Regions from separate parts of the Pseudoalteromonas sp. SG41-5 genome, predicted to be linked through region 1. Evidence: predicted binding sites of a transcription regulator. Region 1 holds the regulator's gene; each other region holds the start of a gene.

Region 1 (5,904 bases):
CAAACTCAGGCGAAACCAGCGAAGTACTGAATATTATTCCGGTTATTAAACGTATTGGCGCAAAAATGATCGCCATGACAGGTAACCCTGAATCATCAATGGCAAATTGGGCTGATGCTCATGTATGCATCAAAGTAAGTCAAGAGGCCTGCCCATTAGGACTCGCTCCGACTGCAAGCACGACTGCAACACTTGCGATGGGTGATGCAATAGCCGTTGCTCTGCTAGAAACCCGTGGCTTTACCGCCGATGACTTTGCGCTATCGCATCCTGGTGGTAGCTTAGGCAAACGTTTACTATTGTGTTTAAAAGATATTATGCACAGTGGCCCAGCAACGCCTATGATCAATGATAAGCAATGTATCAAAGATGCATTAATCGAAATGTCGGCAAAAGGCTTAGGTATGACAGCTATTGTTGATGACACAGGGCAACTTGCGGGGCTTTTTACTGATGGTGATTTACGCCGAATTTTAGAGCAACGAATAGATATTCACAGTACTTTGATAAGCACTGTCATGACCCGCTCTTGCACTACTGCAACCGCTGATATGCTTGCCGCCGAGGCACTCAATATCATGGAGAATAAGCGTATCAATGGCTTAATTGTAGTTGATAATAAACACCACCCTATTGGTGCTCTTAATATGCAAGATTTGCTCAAAGCAGGAGTTTTATAATGCAGTTTGCTGACTTATATCAGCCACTTTCAGATGATGCTCGCGAGCGAGCACAAAAAATCAAACTCCTGATCTGTGATATCGATGGGGTGTTTTCAGATGGTCGTATTTATCTTGGTAACCAAGGTGAAGAACTCAAAGCGTTTAATACTAAAGATGGCTTTGGTATCAAAGCACTGATCAATAGCGGTTTTGAAGTTGCCGTGATCACCGGTCGTCATTCACAGATAGTTCAGCAACGGATGACTAGCCTGACAGTACCGCATATTTACCAAGGCCAAGAAAACAAGTTGCAAGCTTATCAACAGCTCAAGGATAAATTGCAGTTAAGCGATGAACAAATAGCTTACATAGGCGATGACGGACCTGACTTGCCGGTAATGGAATTGGTTGGTTTTGCGGTGGCAGTAAATGATGCGCATCCACTAATCAAACGCATTTCACATTATACAACCATGCTACCTGGTGGCTTTGGGGCGGTGCGTGAACTCACTGATTTATTAATGCTCGAAAATGGTAAATCATTAACCAGCGAAGGCACGAGCTCATGAATAGTGCGCGTTTAATATTATGCGTATTATTTGTCGGCTGCATGGTATGGCTGTGGTATCCGTATTTTTATCAAAGTACCGCCATAAAACAACACCAAGAAGATATAATAGCAAAACCTGATTATACTGCGGTGGCATTAAAACAAACCGCATTTGATGAACAAGGTAAAATTAGCCACAAAGTAACAGCTGCAAAAATGGAACTCTACCAACAGTTAGGGTTCACTTACTTTGAACAACCTATTTTTACACTCTATAATCAACAGCAGACGTGGCAAATTAATGCCGATGAAGCCACCTTATATGAAAATCATCAATTAATTTTAGAAGGTAATGTGGTTGCTAAAAACCTGACCAATAATGCCATGATTGAACATATAAACGCAGATAATATTCAGGTTGATATTGAACTACAAACCATGAGTTCAGAACAACCAGTTGAATTAATCGGACCAAATTTAAAAATCACTGGGCGCGGTCTCCATGCCGACTTAAAAGCCGAAGTGGTAGAACTAATTAACCATACGCGAACCATATATTATGACCAATAAATTTGCTCACTTGCTTGTTATACCAAGCTTATTCATTGCTTTTGCAAGCTTTGCTGAAAATACGACACCACCTGCAGATCAAGTCTCTATCAGTGCTGACACGCAGCTTGCCCAACTGAAAGACAATATCGGTATTTTTGAAAAAAATGTTGAAATCATTCATGGTAACCGCCGTATCAAAGCGGATCGACTTGAAGTCCATAAGCGCGAAGATTTAGGCGATAACAAACAACTACTTGTCGCAACTGGCAGTCCGGCTTACTTTGAAGAAAAACAAACTGATGGCACAGTAATGAGTGCCAGTGCTGATGAAGTCCGTTACGATGTCGCTAAGCGCTATTTAACCTTGGTTGGCAATGCACAAGTCACTCAGGCAGGTCAAAAAATCAATGCCAAAAGCATTACCTATGATATGGACCAGCAACTGATCAGTGCTGAAAAAGGCGCAAGCTCAAGCGATCGTGTGCACACCATTTTGGTACCAGTAGACAGTAAAAAAGACAAATCTAAAGGGCAGCCATGAGTACATTAAAAGCTGAATTTCTAGCAAAAAGCTATAAAGGTCGCCAAGTTGTAAAAAGCGTGGGTTTAGAAGTTAGCGCAGGCAGCATTGTTGGCTTATTGGGTCCTAATGGCGCTGGTAAAACCACCACCTTTTATATGATTGTGGGTTTAGTTCCAAGCGACAAAGGTAAAATCAGTATTGATGATAATGACATCACCTTACTGCCAATGCACAGTCGCGCACGGTTAGGGATTGGCTACCTGCCACAAGAATCATCCATCTTCCGTAAATTAACTGTTTATCAAAACCTGATGGCTATTTTAGAAACTCGTAAAGAGCTGAATAAACAAGCCAGAGAAGAAGCGCTCGACAGCTTACTTGATGAGTTTAGCATTCAACATATCCGCGACAGCCAAGGTATGGCATTATCTGGCGGTGAACGTCGTCGAGTTGAAATTGCACGCGCTTTAGCCGCAAACCCAAAATTTATCTTACTTGATGAGCCTTTTGCTGGCGTTGATCCTATTTCAGTGTTAGATATAAAGAAGATTATTGAACACCTTAAAAACCGTGGTATTGGCGTGCTTATTACCGACCACAATGTACGAGAAACCCTTGATGTTTGTGAAAAAGCCTACATAGTTTCTCATGGGGAGTTAATTGCATCAGGTACCCCTGAGCATGTACTCGCCGACCAAACAGTCCGCGATGTTTACCTGGGCGAGCAATTTAGGCTATAAAGCCACGCTCGGCTAAGTATCTGCTAGACTTAACGATGATAACAATAAAAGGATTGTTAGAGATACATGAGGCAATCACTCCAGCTGCGCATGGGCCAGCAACTTACAATGACACCACAGCTGCAACAAGCAATTCGCTTATTGCAACTCAGTACATTGGATCTCCAGCAAGAAATTCAAGAAGCGCTCGACAGCAATCCATTGTTAGAGCTAGAAGAACATGAATATTCAGACGACACGGCTGGTAAAAACGAACAAAAACAAGATAACGATGACTTAACCGTTAGCGCATCAGCAGACGACAAGCCAAGCGAATATGAACAAGAAAGTAGCGAAGCATTAAGTAAAGAGACCTTAAGTGACGAAATGGCTATGGACGTCACCTGGGACGAATACATGAGTGCTGCGCCAAATACGTCATCTGGGCCAATGCCTGAAGATGAGTCAATTTATCAAGGTGCCTCAACTGAAACCTTGCACGAATATCTAATGTGGCAATTACAACTCACACCTTTTAGTCCAACCGATGAAGCCATTGCCATTGCCATTGTTGAAGCCGTTGACGATTCAGGTATTTTAACCTTGAGCTGCGAAGACATCGCAGAAAGCTTAAATCAAGGTAATAACGAAGAAGAAATCGAACTCGACGAAGTGCAAGCAGTGTTAAAACGCATTCAGTTGTTTGACCCTGTTGGTATTGCTGCGCGCAGCCTACAAGAATGTTTATGTATTCAATTAAATCAATTTGATCCTGCAACTCCTTGGATTAGCGAGACAAAAATGATTTTAACTGATCATATCGATTTATTAGCTAGTCGTGACTATCGCACTTTGATGAAAAAGACTAAGCTTAAAGAAGATGAACTAAAAGAAGTAATGACACTGATCCACAGCCTTAACCCAAAGCCTGCGGATACCATAGTACGCGAAGAATCAGAGTATGTTATTCCTGACGTTTCGGTGAAAAAAATTAAAGGTCGCTGGGTGGTTGAACTCAATCCAGACAGCATGCCAAAAATTAGAGTGAACAGCCAATATGCGGCGATGTCACGCTCTGTAAAATCAAGCACTGACAGCCAATTTATACGCTCGCATTTGCAAGAAGCTAAATGGTTTATTAAAAGCCTAGAAAGTCGTAACGAGACGTTACTCAAAGTAACCAACTGCATTGTTAAACAGCAGCAAGGATTCTTTGAGCATGGCCCTGAGGCCATGCGCCCTATGGTACTAAACGACGTTGCCGAAATGGTTGAGATGCACGAATCAACAATTTCTCGTGTAACCACCCAAAAATACATGCATACCCCTCGTGGTATATTTGAGTTAAAATATTTTTTCTCGAGCCATGTAAGTACTGAGAACGGCGGCGAATGCTCATCGACAGCCATTCGAGCATTGATCAGAAAATTGATCAGTGCAGAAAACTCAGCGAAACCATTGAGTGATAGTAAGATTGCAGATATATTGGCAGAGCAAGGTATCAAAGTAGCTAGACGGACTATTGCAAAATACCGCGAGTCGCTGGCTATTCCACCGTCAAATCAACGTAAAAGTTTGATTTAAGGCGTAAAATCACAAGAGGAAAATGCTTATGCAACTAAATTTAACTGGTCGTCATGTAGAAATTACTGATTCATTAAGAGACTATGTAAACAATAAGTTTGCCAAGCTTGAAAGGCATTTTGATCATATCAATAATGTCCATGTCATTCTTGATGTAGAAAAGCTAAGCCAAAAAGCAGAAGCCACATTACATGTCAGTGGCGCTGAATTATTTGCCTCAACTGAGCACCAAGACATGTATGCAGCCATTGACGGACTAATCGACAAACTTGACCGTCAGGTAATTAAACACAAAGAGAAGCACGCTCGACACTAACACTATGAAATTAAGCTCACTTATTTGCCAGGACTGCAGTAAAGCTGCGGTCCTTTTTAATAGCAAAAAACGGATCATTGAATTTATCAGCCAATTGGCTCATGAACAACTTCCTCAGCTATCACAACAAGAAATCCTCAACGCACTACTGTCGAGAGAAAAACTAGGTAGTACGGGTATTGGTCGTGGTATTGCTATTCCTCATGGCCGTATGAGTGGTGTTGAAAACCCGCTAGCAATAATTATAGTGAGTGAATCACCGATTGATTTTGATGCGATAGATAATCGCCCAGTTGATATATTTGTAGCTCTCATCGTGCCAGATGGTGATAGCCAACTTCATTTGAAGACGTTAGCCACAATTGCTGATAAACTCAACGACAAAGATTTTTGTAAACAACTACGTAGCGCAAAAACAGACCAAGATTTGTATCACGTAATTGCTGCGCAATCGTAGCCAAATGAAGGAGAATTTACATGGAGTTAATCATCATCAGTGGGCGTTCTGGCTCAGGTAAATCTGTTGCTCTGCGTGTAGTAGAAGATCTTGGCTATTATTGTGTAGATAATATTCCGGTAAACTTATTACCTTCATTAGTGCGCAGTGTCTCTGATAATTATGACAAAATTGCCGTCAGTATTGATGTCCGTAATTTACCGAAAGAGCAGGAAGAATTTAACGATATTCTTGAATACTTGCCTGGTTTTGCAAATCCGACGCTATTTTATTTAGACAGTGATGATCAAACCCTGATCAAACGTTTTTCTGAAACTCGCCGCTTACACCCATTATCTTTGGACTCTTTGCCACTGGATTTAGCCATCAAGCAAGAAAAAGTATTACTTGATGTATTAACTACTCGCGCTGACTTTATACTTGATACCACTGATCTGAGTGTCCACCAGCTTGCAGAGTCAATCCGTGAAAAGATTTTAGGGAAAAAAGATAAAAAACTAATCATTACCTTTGAATCATTTGGTTTTAAATATGGTATCCC
Region 2 (5,904 bases), on a different contig from region 1:
GCAGCAGTAGGAAATTGCTTATTAGGCCACAGTTCTTGATTCCAACCGCGGCCAATAATCCAGCCCTGGTTATTTTTAGCAAATACAGCAAGTTTTTTTTGTATTTCTGCAATCGACATACTGCCACGTAAATCGAGTTGCGCTAAATTATTACCAAGTCCTATCACATGACCGTGGGCGTCAATTAAACCAGGTAATAAGGTTTGTTGCTCGGCATCAAATACTGCAGCATTAGGGAAACTCGCTTTTAGTTTATCGTCTCCTACTTTTACTACTTTGCCATCTTTAATAACCAGTGTAGAAAATTGCTGTAATTGGCCACTGTAAGTTGGAGTGTAACCGTTAGCATTGTAGATCACCGTGGTATCAGCTAGCACAGGTAAAGATAAAGTGATTAAACAGGCGAGTAAGCATTTCATTGTTAGAATTCTTTTTCTGCTTTTGTTAGTTAAACAGTAACAGAGAATACTGAGTCTGCAAATTAAATATAATAAATTATTTATCGTTGTGCATTTCAACTATGCTGATGAATTAGCTATTCATTTATTTGCATATAGAGTAAATTCAGACAGTGATAATCTACCATCTTTATCGCTGTCATAGTTTTTAAAACGAGACCACAGGGCAGGATCTTTTGCTGACTCTGAACGCGTGATAAGACCGTCTTTATCGCGGTCTAAGTTTTTGAATTGTTCTGCTATATTATCAGTTGTTGCAAAACTGCAACAGCTACTGACAAATAACAAACTTAGTCCCAGTTGTGTACAAAATTTCATTGGGGAAACTCGTTAATCTAGATTATTAGTTAAAAAACGCTTAAATTCAGATAGGGAAATTTTATTGTCTTGGTTTTTGTCCCAACGTTTAAAGTTACTCAACAATTGTGGTTGTGGTTCAAGCTCATTATGCGTTAAATAGCCATCTTTATTGCTATCTAAATGATCAAAACGTTGTTTTACATCCAGTGCCATTGCGCTAAAACTGGTGGCTAGCGACACACTTAATATTATTAATATGCTTTTCATTATTTACATCCTACCAACAAAAAGAATAAAGCATTTGCCATAATTTAAATCCCAACATTAAATCCGTTTACACATTCCCTCCGGGATTATGGCAAATACTTTAAAGCCTTTTAAAATTTAAACTTTGCGAACTCTTGCTCAGATAACTGCTCGTCGTTATTATCATCAAGATCAGTAAACTGCTTTAATAGCGTGTTGTTTTGCTTGGCTTCAAGCAATGAAATTTGTCCGTCAGAGTCGGTATCTAATTGCGCAAACTTAACGTTTAATTGTGATGCTAAAACAGTGGCGCTAATGACTAAAAACATCAGTGAAAAAGCGGCGATAAGTTGTTTCATAGCAGTGTTTCCTTTGGGAAAATTATTGCAAAAATTGTTTAAACTCAGCAAATGAAATTTGACCATTTTGATCTTTGTCAATTTGCTCAAAACTTTCGTGTAATACCGCATCTTCAGATGCTTCTGCTTCACTCAATGTGCCATTACTGTCTTTATCAAGTTCTGCGAAGGTGGCCTCGACATCAATGGCAAAGCTGTTAAAGCTAAGCAGTAGGCTGATGCATAAGCACAGCGGTGTTAATATTTTCATATTATTTCCTTATAAACAGTCGTTGATACGGATGTTACAAGAACGATGCCAATTTTTTTATTGTAAAAATATCAGTGACTTAATGTTTTGGCATGATAATAAGTGGGAAAAAATGACTGGGCAGTGTGTCTTTTTTGCAACAACTTTTAACGGGTATTGATTAAGTTTTTAAAAAACAGTTGGTTAAGTTGTTTCAATTTAGCGTCAGTCGCTTTATATAGCGCTACACAGTTCGCCTTATTCATTATTCTTATTGATTCAGCTAGTGTATAAGTAACACCTTCCATAATCAGACATTTAACTAAAGGAGTAGCGATAATGGCCTCATTCGCTAAAAAGTACAGTGCATTACTTAGTTGGCGACCCAATTTAATAGGCCAGTTTTTGTTTAGTACTTTGTTATCGCTGCTGCCATTATCACTGGTAGTGATTGTATTTTTAAATGCGCTGAATAAACAGCTAGCAGTAACTCAACAAATCGTCAGTGAAAATTATCAAATTACCAAGTCATTTAATAATCTTAAGCAAGACCTCAATAGCTTAGAGCGTGCAACGCGACAAAACTGGGTGCTGAAAAGCGAATCACTCGATGAATTGATTGTTGATAAGTGGCAATCATCACTACAAAGCATTGATGAACTAACTTTTATAAGTTCTACGGGGGAGTATATTAAGCAATGGCAGCAACTCGCACAGGTATTGCAATTAGCGCATACTCAACTCGTTACTGAAGGACAACAAGATGCGCAATTGTTTATTCCTGTGAGTGAATTTATTGCGCGTCAAACGGTGTGGCTAAGAGATCAAAATGAGCTGCAAATAACTAAAAATCAGCAACAGTTAAAAGCTTTGCAAAGCTCATTTATCAATTGGTTAATAGCACTTATCCCATTAACTTTACTAGTAGGTGGTGGTTTTTTATGGCGTATAAGTGGTCGCTTAAAAGGATTAACGTCGGTTATTGATAAGCTTGGGCAAGGTCATTGGCAACAAAAAATAGCTGTACAAGGCTCTGCTGAGTTGGTTGAACTAGGAAATAAATTACAATGGGTGCAAGAGCAGTTGCATCAATTAGAGCAACAAAAAGATACTTTTTTACGCCATGTTACCCATGAATTGAAAACTCCATTAGCGTCAATGGTTGAGGGCACTGACTTACTTGCCGATGAAATCGTTGGGCCAATTAACAAAGAGCAGCAAGCGGTGTTGGCGTTAATTACTCAGAGCATGGTGCGTTTGCGCGCTATGATCGATAGTTTACTTAGTTACAATGCGATTCGCAGCAGCAAAGAAGACTTAAGTGAGCTGGAATTCTCGCAATTAATAACCAAGATAAACAGCCATTTTGAACATCGTTTAGTGGCGCGTAAGCAAAGCTTATGTTGGCATTGTGAGTTACCCGAGCAACCACTGGAAATTGCTGCAGAGCTTGTTGAAATGATCTTAATTCAGTTGATCTCTAATGGCTTAAAGTTTTCACCAGCAGGACAGGCGGTCAATATTGCTCTGTCATTAGCTGGTCGTACTTTGACTATGAGTGTGAGCGATCAAGGCACCGGTATTAAAGAGCAAGAGAAATCACATATATTCAGTGCCTTTTATCAAGGTAAGAATGCTAAAGATGTAACCGCTCAAGGTAGTGGCTTAGGGCTTACCATTGTAAAAGAGTCTGTTGAGCAATTGATGGGTACTTTACACGTTGAGCATAATGAACCACAAGGCTGTCGTTTTATAATTCAAATCCCAATCATCCCTCCAACCAATAAAAACCAAGGAGTTAATTAGCATGGGCGTGCGTTTAAATGCCATTTTAGTGGTTTGCATTACAACCTTAGGGCTCGCAGGGTGTGAGTTAACTGAGCAGCCAGTAAATAAAAGCAACCCTGAAGCTGAACAACCGGGTAAGGTGACTACACCACAAGGGGATAGTTTACCGAATCCGAAACCTAGGCCGAAAACCGATCCTATGTATGCACCTGCCGAAACGGTTATTGGTTGGCATGCAAAGTCGTGCGGTGGTTTTCAAGTGGCAGCGAGTAAAACGGTTTATATTGGTGCTAAAGAGCTTCAGAATTATTTTGATTTTAGTTGTAAAAATAATGTATTAGCACCGGAAAAAGTATTAACGCAGCTGCTAAAACTGGATCAAGCTTATTATTGGCCAGATGATATAAAACAGTATTTATGGCTGCAAAAACAACAAATAAAACAGCAGATCAACGCTAAAGAACAGCAGCAAGCGCTGAATAATAAAATGCAAGAAACCCTGTCATCACTGGCAGCCATCGAGCAGCAACTATTACTACGCGAAGAAACTAAGGAGCAGTAATTATGTCAACAGAGCAAAACCAAGGCGCGCGAATTTTACTGGTCGATGATGATGCAAGTTTATTAAAACTATTGGCTATTCGCATAGAATCTAAAGGCTATCAAGTGACTACCTGCGAAAGCGGTATCGCTGCGCTACAGTTATTAAAAAATAATGTGTTTGATGCTGTGGTTACAGACTTACGCATGGATGAAATGGATGGTATGGCATTACACCGTCAGTTACAAAATCGCTACCCAGCGCTGCCAGTGTTGATGATGACAGCTCATGGGTCTATTCCTGATGCTGTTGAAGCGACGAAGCAAGGTATTTTTGCCTTTATTACTAAACCGGTAGATAAAGATGAGTTATTTGATAGTTTAGCAAAAGCGATTGAAATTCATGGTCTCAGTGCCGATGAAAGTGCATCAAACAGCAATATCGTGACCCGCAGTGGTGCTATGCTGCATTTACTTGAGCAAGTTAAATTACTAGGTCCGACTCAGGTCAATGTGCTGATCTCGGGGGCCAGTGGTACAGGTAAAGAGTTACTAGCTAATGCTATTCATCAACATAGCCATGTTAGTGAAGGTCCGTTTGTCGCAATAAACTGTGGTGCGGTACCGGGTGAATTACTCGAATCAGAACTATTCGGTCACAAAAAAGGGGCTTTTACGGGCGCGATTAAAGACCACCAAGGGTTATTTCAGCAAGCGCAAGGCGGTACTTTATTTTTAGATGAAATCGGAGATATGCCACTTAATTTACAAGTTAAGTTACTGCGCGTATTACAAGAAAAAACTATTCGCCCTGTGGGCTTTGAAGAAGAAATTCCAATTGATGTGCGGATTGTATCAGCAACTCATAAAAACTTGCCTGATGCGATTGCTAATCAGCAATTTCGCGAAGATTTATACTATCGCTTAAATGTTGTGAATCTTAAATTGCCACCACTGTGTGAGCGCAGAGAAGACGTTAGTTTATTAGCGCAGTATTTTAGCGCTACCATTGCTAAACGTATGGATCAAAAAGAAAAGCGTTTCGCCAATGATGCAATGCATGCATTAGTACGTCACGATTGGCCGGGTAATATTCGCCAGTTACAAAATGTAGTAGAGCAGGTTGTCGCACTTACCCCAGGTGAAGTAATATCAGCACAGCTGGTTGAAAGTGCGCTTAATAGTAATACCAACAATGTTGAGCCGCTTTCACTTAACGATGCTAAAAAAGAATTTGAGCGTGATTATGTGATTAATGCTTTAAAGATGGCTGGCGGTAACGTGGCTGAAGGGGCAAAACTAGCTAAGCGAAATCGCTCAGATTTTTATAAATTGATTAAAAAACACAACATTGACGTTGATACTATTTGTTAGGAGAGAAAATGCAGTTATTTATGGTGTATTTAGGTGGGCGTATTCAGGGCTGCCATATTGAAATGCATGATGTTCGTTTTGTTGTTGGGGAATCGATAGAACAAACTTACTCAAAATTAAAAGCGCAGTGGGTCGGTGATAAAAGTAGCGTGCACATGGACAGCTATATGGCGGTAAATCACATTGATGGCTTTGCAGTAACCGTGGTTGATGAACCCTTGGCCCAATCGCAGCAGTTATACTTTGTAAATTTAGGAGCGTATCGTGCTGATAGGTTAGCTGAGCAGCATGACTTTGCGTTATATGTAGCTAGTAGTAGCGACGAAGCTAAACAAAGAGCAAAAGAGGATTTACTAGCAGGTTTAAGTCATATTCATAAAGATGACTTACATGATGTAGATGATTGCTTTGCAATTGACTTGCTCGACAGTCAATTACATATCAAGCTAACCCCGAGCGAGCAATCTCAAGCGATTAAGCCCGATTGGTTTGGTTACCATATATTATAAATAATCAAGAGAGTGTGTGGTACAAGCGTTAGCCGTTATCACTTTGTTCTGCACGCTCTTTGTCTTCACTGTTACTGGCAATTTTAAAAGCGATAATCACT
Region 3 (5,904 bases), on a different contig from region 1:
CTTTACTGCTAGCTTTAGGCGCCTGAGTTGCCGTCATGGTGGAAAAATATTGCTGGGCGAGTCCTTCTAGTTCGTTATTTTCGTCTTTTGCATGTAAGTTAAAAGTTGCGATAACAGCTAACAATAAAAAAGTAACGTATTTCATTATGCTCTCTTGCATTGTGTTTAATTATCACTCTATCAAAACAGCAACAAACTAAAATGTATAGTCTTTTTATAATAAATCACGCTTCGCCGGATGGTTTTATAAAATACTCTTATAAAATATCATCTAAAAGGCTGGCTTGTTCTGGACAATCTCAGTAAGCATGTAGCGAATCTTCTACAACTTAAGACCCATACCTTTTTAATTAAATTATTTTAATGTTCACCGGCACTTTCAATGCATAATAAAATTAACACACTCAATAACTTATTTAAATAAAAAGTCATTAGACTAACAACCAGCCTATAATTTACTTTAAAATAAATATAAAACTTAATGACCATTTAATATAAAAAAGTGATTGATTTAGGGAGAGGATAAATAATAGGGGTATTACGACTGCTAAGCAGCCGTAATAGAAATGCGTTGAAATAGATAGTAACGAGTTATAGGTGTGAAGAACTACCAGCTGATTCATTGAATGATAAACCTGATACAATGCCTTTAGCATTAAAACGGATTGTTACATTCTTTGTCTCATTTTGAGAACCACCGACATGGCCTGCGTATGGAATAAAGCCTACACCACCGCCTTGACCTTCGCTGTAGCTGTATGTCCATACAACTTCGTCATTACCTATATCATTAACGCCCATAGGGTCGCCAATCGCTTCTTTGACTTGCTCTTGAGTTGTTTCGCCTTTTTTGAAGCCTTTTACAACTTCCATATCAAAATCACGGCCTTGTGAGGTGCTATTACATGCGGCCAAAACAAACGCCATTGCAATTGTTAATAATATCTTTTTCATGTCATTCCTTAATAATTATCTTTTAAATTCCATTTCAACGCGATTAAGCGCGTTAATTATGAACAAAAAAAATAAAATATCAACCCCAAATGGAAACATATTAAAGATAAAAAATTAATTAGTAAAAATGTATAATAAAATAAAAAACAAATACTATAATTATAAATATTTCAATCCCACTTATGATTAGATATTACTTCCCAACCCACTATAGCAACCATTTTATACCATGATTTCATTTGGATAACTTACTCACTAGTAGAGCACAACAATCCACAACTAAAGTAAATTAATGCAACATCAGCAACAATAAATGTCATTATCATTATTTTATTTTTGTAAACTCCAATTTTTAATAATTATTTTATATTTTTTATTTCGTTAAAAAATACAGCTGTAGTAATAATAAGTTAATTCACTGGATAAAATAACCAATCACTTGCCATTGCTCAGCAGATTTTTTTAATGTCACGGTTTCAATCGACTGTGCTTTATTTTCAAAATCAGTTTGAAACTCTAAAATCACATAATCACCGTCGGGCAGTTGCGGTATTGAGGTTAACACTTGACGACCGATACCTTCGCGAGATGTAACAGCACCTAGCGGCGTACGAACTTGCTCTAACTTAGATACCCAAAGCGCTTGCGGTACATTTTTTTGAAAAAACGCCCCAGCCTGCTGCCAACTGTTTGCGTATTTACCACTATCAACAACTTCTAACCAGCTAGTCGCAGGGGCGATTTCTGTTGATACATCAACAACCCTTAGCGTCTGAGACCACGTTAATGTGCTTATAAATAAACATAAAACAACAATTATATTTTTCATGGTGAGTCCTTTTTTCTATCAAGTTATTTTGCCTCAAGCACAAAATCACTGTTCAACTTTGCCATAAATGATTTTCAAAAAACAATCTGCACTGTCGAAGCATCGCTCACTATGTTCTGCTTAAAGCTGGCTTTTATTACAATATGTTGCCTTTTCAAAGTCACTGACATTCATTGCAATATTGTCGATATGTGGGAACATCTGAGTAAGTTTAGTCACTATCGCTTTTGATAATTCAGCTTTTTGCTCAGTCGTTCGCCCCTCCATTATATATCCAAAAACATGAATAAATTCGTGCTGTTTATTACCCACTAAATAACGATTATACGGGTTTACTCTGACTTTAATTTCATGCTCAGCGAACAAATCCGACGCGTTTGCAGTATGGTAAATTTGCTCATTAATAGTATCTTCATCATGATAGGCCAAGATACTCTGCGAGCAATCTATAATAAAGTGTGGCATTAAATAACTCCTTGTTTATGCAGTCAATAAGTATTTAACTTACCTTTTTTAAACTATAAAACACTGCTTAATGGTCAATTTTACTCTTGCTAACTTTGTCCTCGCTAGCTCCTTCACATCTTACTTTTAACTTTACTCGTAGCCACACTGGTGGCGGGGTTATCAGGCCAAAAGTGTTTTGGATAACGACCTTTCATTTCTTTTTGCACCTCCCGATAGCTGGTTTGCCAAAAGCCAGCAAGATCTTGTGTTAGTTGTAAAGGTCGTCTTGCTGGTGAGAGTAGTTCCATTAATAAGGGTAACTTGCCTTGCGCTAATATTGGCGTACTGATCATGCCGTACACTTCTTGCATACGAACACTGAGTTTTGCGGGGCCGTCGAGTTGATATTCAATACGAATATTTGAGCCACTTGGAACTGACACTCTCAGCGGGAATAAATCATTTAACGCATTTTGTTGTTGCCAATTAAAACAACTTTGCAAGGCATTAAAGTAGTTAAACTTTTTCAACTGTTCGAGGGTTTTTATATCTTCCAGAAAAGCACCTAACCAAAGCTGTGCGTCATCGATTAAGCTTTGTTTAGTGATGACAGGAAATTGCTCCGGCATTAAATTACTGGCTAAACACATACGAATAAGTAACTGCTCACTGTCGCTTTGCTCATTAAATAATTCAAAGCCTTGTTTTTGAAATAAAGTTAACCACGCTTTCGCCCGCTCACTTTTATCAAGCGGATGTTTACTCGGTTGGCTAGTAACTGTAATTGCCCCTAGTTTGACTTCATCTTGATGAATAAAGCGCCCTGTTTTTTCGTCAAATTCACAGCGCGTTTGTGCAGTAAATAAATGTGTCAGCTCATCCTCAATCTCTGCAGGAGTAAACGCAACAGCTGCAAAAATACGACTGCCTTTTTGGCCTCCCATTGAAGCAATTGCAAGGTAGTCCTCGTTATGCCAATGCTCGTTGTTTAGCTCAGCACCTGCGCCATTGGTAAGCAAGTAACCATTGCCACGCTTTTTAGCTAATCGATCTGGAAAAGCAAACGCCACCAGCAAAGCCAAATAAGTGGTTTGTAGTTCGCGTACTTCAGTTAGCTTTAATCGCTTTAACCAAAATCTCAGTTGCTGTTTAAATACCGGATGTGGCCGAGCATGTTGGCTGTGTAATGCTAAACTTAAATCTGCGGCATGGCTAATCCGACTCTCTAATAACGCAATTAAATACGCCGCTAATGTATAAATACCTGGCATCTGAGGTTCGAGTTGCTGCGCTTTAATTAGCATGTGCGCTAGGCGAATATCCGCGCCAAAACTTAGCATACGTGTACCGAGGGGGGTCAATTTATTGTTATTATCGAGCGCCTCTAACATTTGCAGTAATTTTGTTGCTTGCTGTATTTGTTGTGCTGTTGGACTATCTAACAAGCTTAGATCAGTTAACTCCGCGCCCCAGAATTTTGCCTCCAATAATAATTGGCTAATATCAGCACTTAAAATTTCTGGCGCATCATGGCTATTACGCCGCTCAAAGGTTTGTTTTGAACCAAGCCTATAAACTACACCGGGCTCAATACGCCCAGCCCGCCCAGCTCGTTGAATTGCCGATGAGCGAGAAATACTTTGTGTGGTGAGTTCAGTAACGCCAGTTTTTAAATTAAAACTAGCAGCGCGGCGCTTGCCACTATCAACCACAATACGAATACCTTCAATGGTTAAGCTAGTTTCGGCAACATTGGTGGTCAGCACCACTTTACGAGTACCTTTTGCCGCAGGGGCAATTGCAGCTTGTTGAGATGCTTTATCTTGTTCACCAAACAGAGTAACTACATGGCAATTTGCAGGCAAATCTGACAGCGCTTGTTGTACGCGGTTGATCTCATATTGACCGGGCAAAAAAACTAACGCACTGCCTGTTTGTTCAACTAAAGCTTGTTTGATAATACTGGCCATAGCGTCAAGCCAGCGGCTTTCATCTTTAATGGGTATGTAAATTTCATCGATGGGAAAGCTACGCCCGTGGGAACTAATAATTGAACAATCAAAAAACTGCTGATAGCGTTCGCTATCAAGGGTTGCCGACATCAATAAAATCGTTAAATCATCACGCAGTGCAGCTTGAGATTCTAATGCAAACGCTAATGCGGTATCGGCCGCAATAGAGCGCTCATGAAATTCATCAAATATCAGTAGGTCAACGCCACTGAGCTCTGGGTCGTTTTGTAGCATACGCGTGAGCATGCCCTCAGTAACAATTTCAAGGCGGGTATTAACACTGACTTTGGTTTCCTGCCTGATACGTAAACCAACGCTTTGCCCTACGGTTTCGTTTTGGCACTGTGCTAAATAGTTGGCAATATTACGTGCAGCTAAGCGACGCGGCTCAAGCATGACAATGTGCTTAAAGTGCCCGTCGCGCATCAACTGCAATGGTAACCATGTTGACTTACCCGCACCCGGCGGCGCTTGCAGTAAGGTAATCGGATCACTTTGTAATGTAGTAACGAGTTGTTGATATATTTCTTGAACCGGCAGCACAGCTATTTATCCTAAATTGCATTGCCGATATTGTAACAAAAAACTGCAGTAAATCAGATTCATAAAATCGGTGATTATTGAGTGTTTGCAATAATTACAGACCGTTGCGTAGATTTTTTAGCTTATAATCTATTAAAAACTCATCTCTAAATAATAAAAACATTAACCAATTGATTATTAATAATAAAGTTATAATTTAATTTTGGTACAAGCCTTGCTACTTTATAACTGAAAGTAAATTCACAAACCGACATTATAAGGAGCGAATTATGAACAGTGATCGTATCGAAGGTAATTGGAAAGAACTTAAAGGTAAAGCGCAACGTAAATGGGGCGATCTTACTGACGGTGATTTAGATAAAATTGAAGGTAGCCGTAAAGAGCTGGTTGGTAAAATTCAACAAGCATACGGTAAATCGAAAGAAGAAGCTGAGCGTGAAGTTGATGAGTTTGAAAAAGGCCATTAATCAAAAACGCTAGGTAACTACAAAACCGCCTGAGCAGGCGGTTTTTATTTTTAAACTCAAATAGCTGCTTTCATACTGAAGTTAAACTCAAAGCTCCTATGGTACTTCCTAACCTCTAGCAACTTACACAAATACTAATATTTAATAGATAACAACATTTACCACCGGTAGCATTGATATGTAGAATCAACTCAACGTTAACAAAATTGGTAGAGTCAAATGAAAATCGCATTAATGAACGAATTCAGTCAAGCGGCAAAAAACCCAATAGTACTTGAACAGCTTAACACTGTTGCTAATGCACAAAATCACCAAGTATTTAATGTGGGTATGGATGGCGATAACGATCATCGACTAACCTATATTCACCTAGGAATTATCGCAAGCTTACTGCTCAACTCTAAAGCGGTAGATTTTGTAGTGACCGGTTGTGGCACAGGTCAAGGCGCACTCATGGCGAGCAATGCGTTTCCTGGTGTGAGCTGTGGTTATTGTATTGATCCATCAGATGCTTACCTATTTGCACAAATAAACAATGGTAATGCACTCGCTTTACCCTATGCAAAAGGCTTTGGCTGGGGCGCTGAGTTAAATATTAAATATATATTTGAAAAAGCATTTACCGGCGAAAAAGGCCAAGGGTATCCAGCAG

What was found. Region 1 encodes sigma-54, which starts transcription at its own class of promoters, with help from an activator protein. Its sites were predicted from a motif close to GTTGGCACGNNNNTNGNNT; they were not measured.
Region 2: a site for sigma-54 is predicted at 1,648-1,666, ahead of H5232_RS00960 (EF-hand domain-containing protein). Genes of this name have one in related genera too.
Region 3: a site for sigma-54 is predicted at 4,987-5,005, ahead of H5232_RS13545 (CsbD family protein). Genes of this name have one in related genera too.

The regions. Positions count from the first base shown of each region.
Region 1 is NZ_JACJFH010000074.1:8,074-13,977, reverse strand. Features, by position in the region: gene H5232_RS16810 (KpsF/GutQ family sugar-phosphate isomerase) at 1-680, shown strand, start outside; gene kdsC (3-deoxy-manno-octulosonate-8-phosphatase KdsC) at 680-1,231, shown strand; gene lptC (LPS export ABC transporter periplasmic protein LptC) at 1,228-1,782, shown strand; gene lptA (lipopolysaccharide transport periplasmic protein LptA) at 1,772-2,305, shown strand; gene lptB (LPS export ABC transporter ATP-binding protein) at 2,302-3,027, shown strand; gene H5232_RS16785 (RNA polymerase factor sigma-54) at 3,094-4,590, shown strand; gene hpf (ribosome hibernation promoting factor) at 4,619-4,906, shown strand; gene ptsN (PTS IIA-like nitrogen regulatory protein PtsN) at 4,911-5,363, shown strand; gene rapZ (RNase adapter RapZ) at 5,384-5,904, shown strand, end outside.
Region 2 is NZ_JACJFH010000002.1:76,923-82,826, forward strand. Features, by position in the region: gene H5232_RS00940 (amidohydrolase) at 1-419, opposite strand, end outside; gene H5232_RS00945 (EF-hand domain-containing protein) at 540-776, opposite strand; gene H5232_RS00950 (EF-hand domain-containing protein) at 789-1,025, opposite strand; gene H5232_RS00955 (hypothetical protein) at 1,136-1,363, opposite strand; gene H5232_RS00960 (EF-hand domain-containing protein) at 1,386-1,613, opposite strand; gene H5232_RS00965 (HAMP domain-containing sensor histidine kinase) at 1,929-3,398, shown strand; gene H5232_RS00970 (hypothetical protein) at 3,400-3,942, shown strand; gene H5232_RS00975 (sigma 54-interacting transcriptional regulator) at 3,945-5,294, shown strand; gene H5232_RS00980 (DUF1543 domain-containing protein) at 5,303-5,803, shown strand; gene H5232_RS00985 (hypothetical protein) at 5,832-5,904, opposite strand, start outside.
Region 3 is NZ_JACJFH010000048.1:18,011-23,914, forward strand. Features, by position in the region: gene H5232_RS13520 (nuclear transport factor 2 family protein) at 1-145, opposite strand, end outside; gene bamE (outer membrane protein assembly factor BamE) at 592-954, opposite strand; gene H5232_RS13530 (DUF4019 domain-containing protein) at 1,370-1,783, opposite strand; gene H5232_RS13535 (5-carboxymethyl-2-hydroxymuconate Delta-isomerase) at 1,904-2,248, opposite strand; gene hrpB (ATP-dependent helicase HrpB) at 2,362-4,785, opposite strand; gene H5232_RS13545 (CsbD family protein) at 5,055-5,252, shown strand; gene H5232_RS13550 (RpiB/LacA/LacB family sugar-phosphate isomerase) at 5,472-5,904, shown strand, end outside.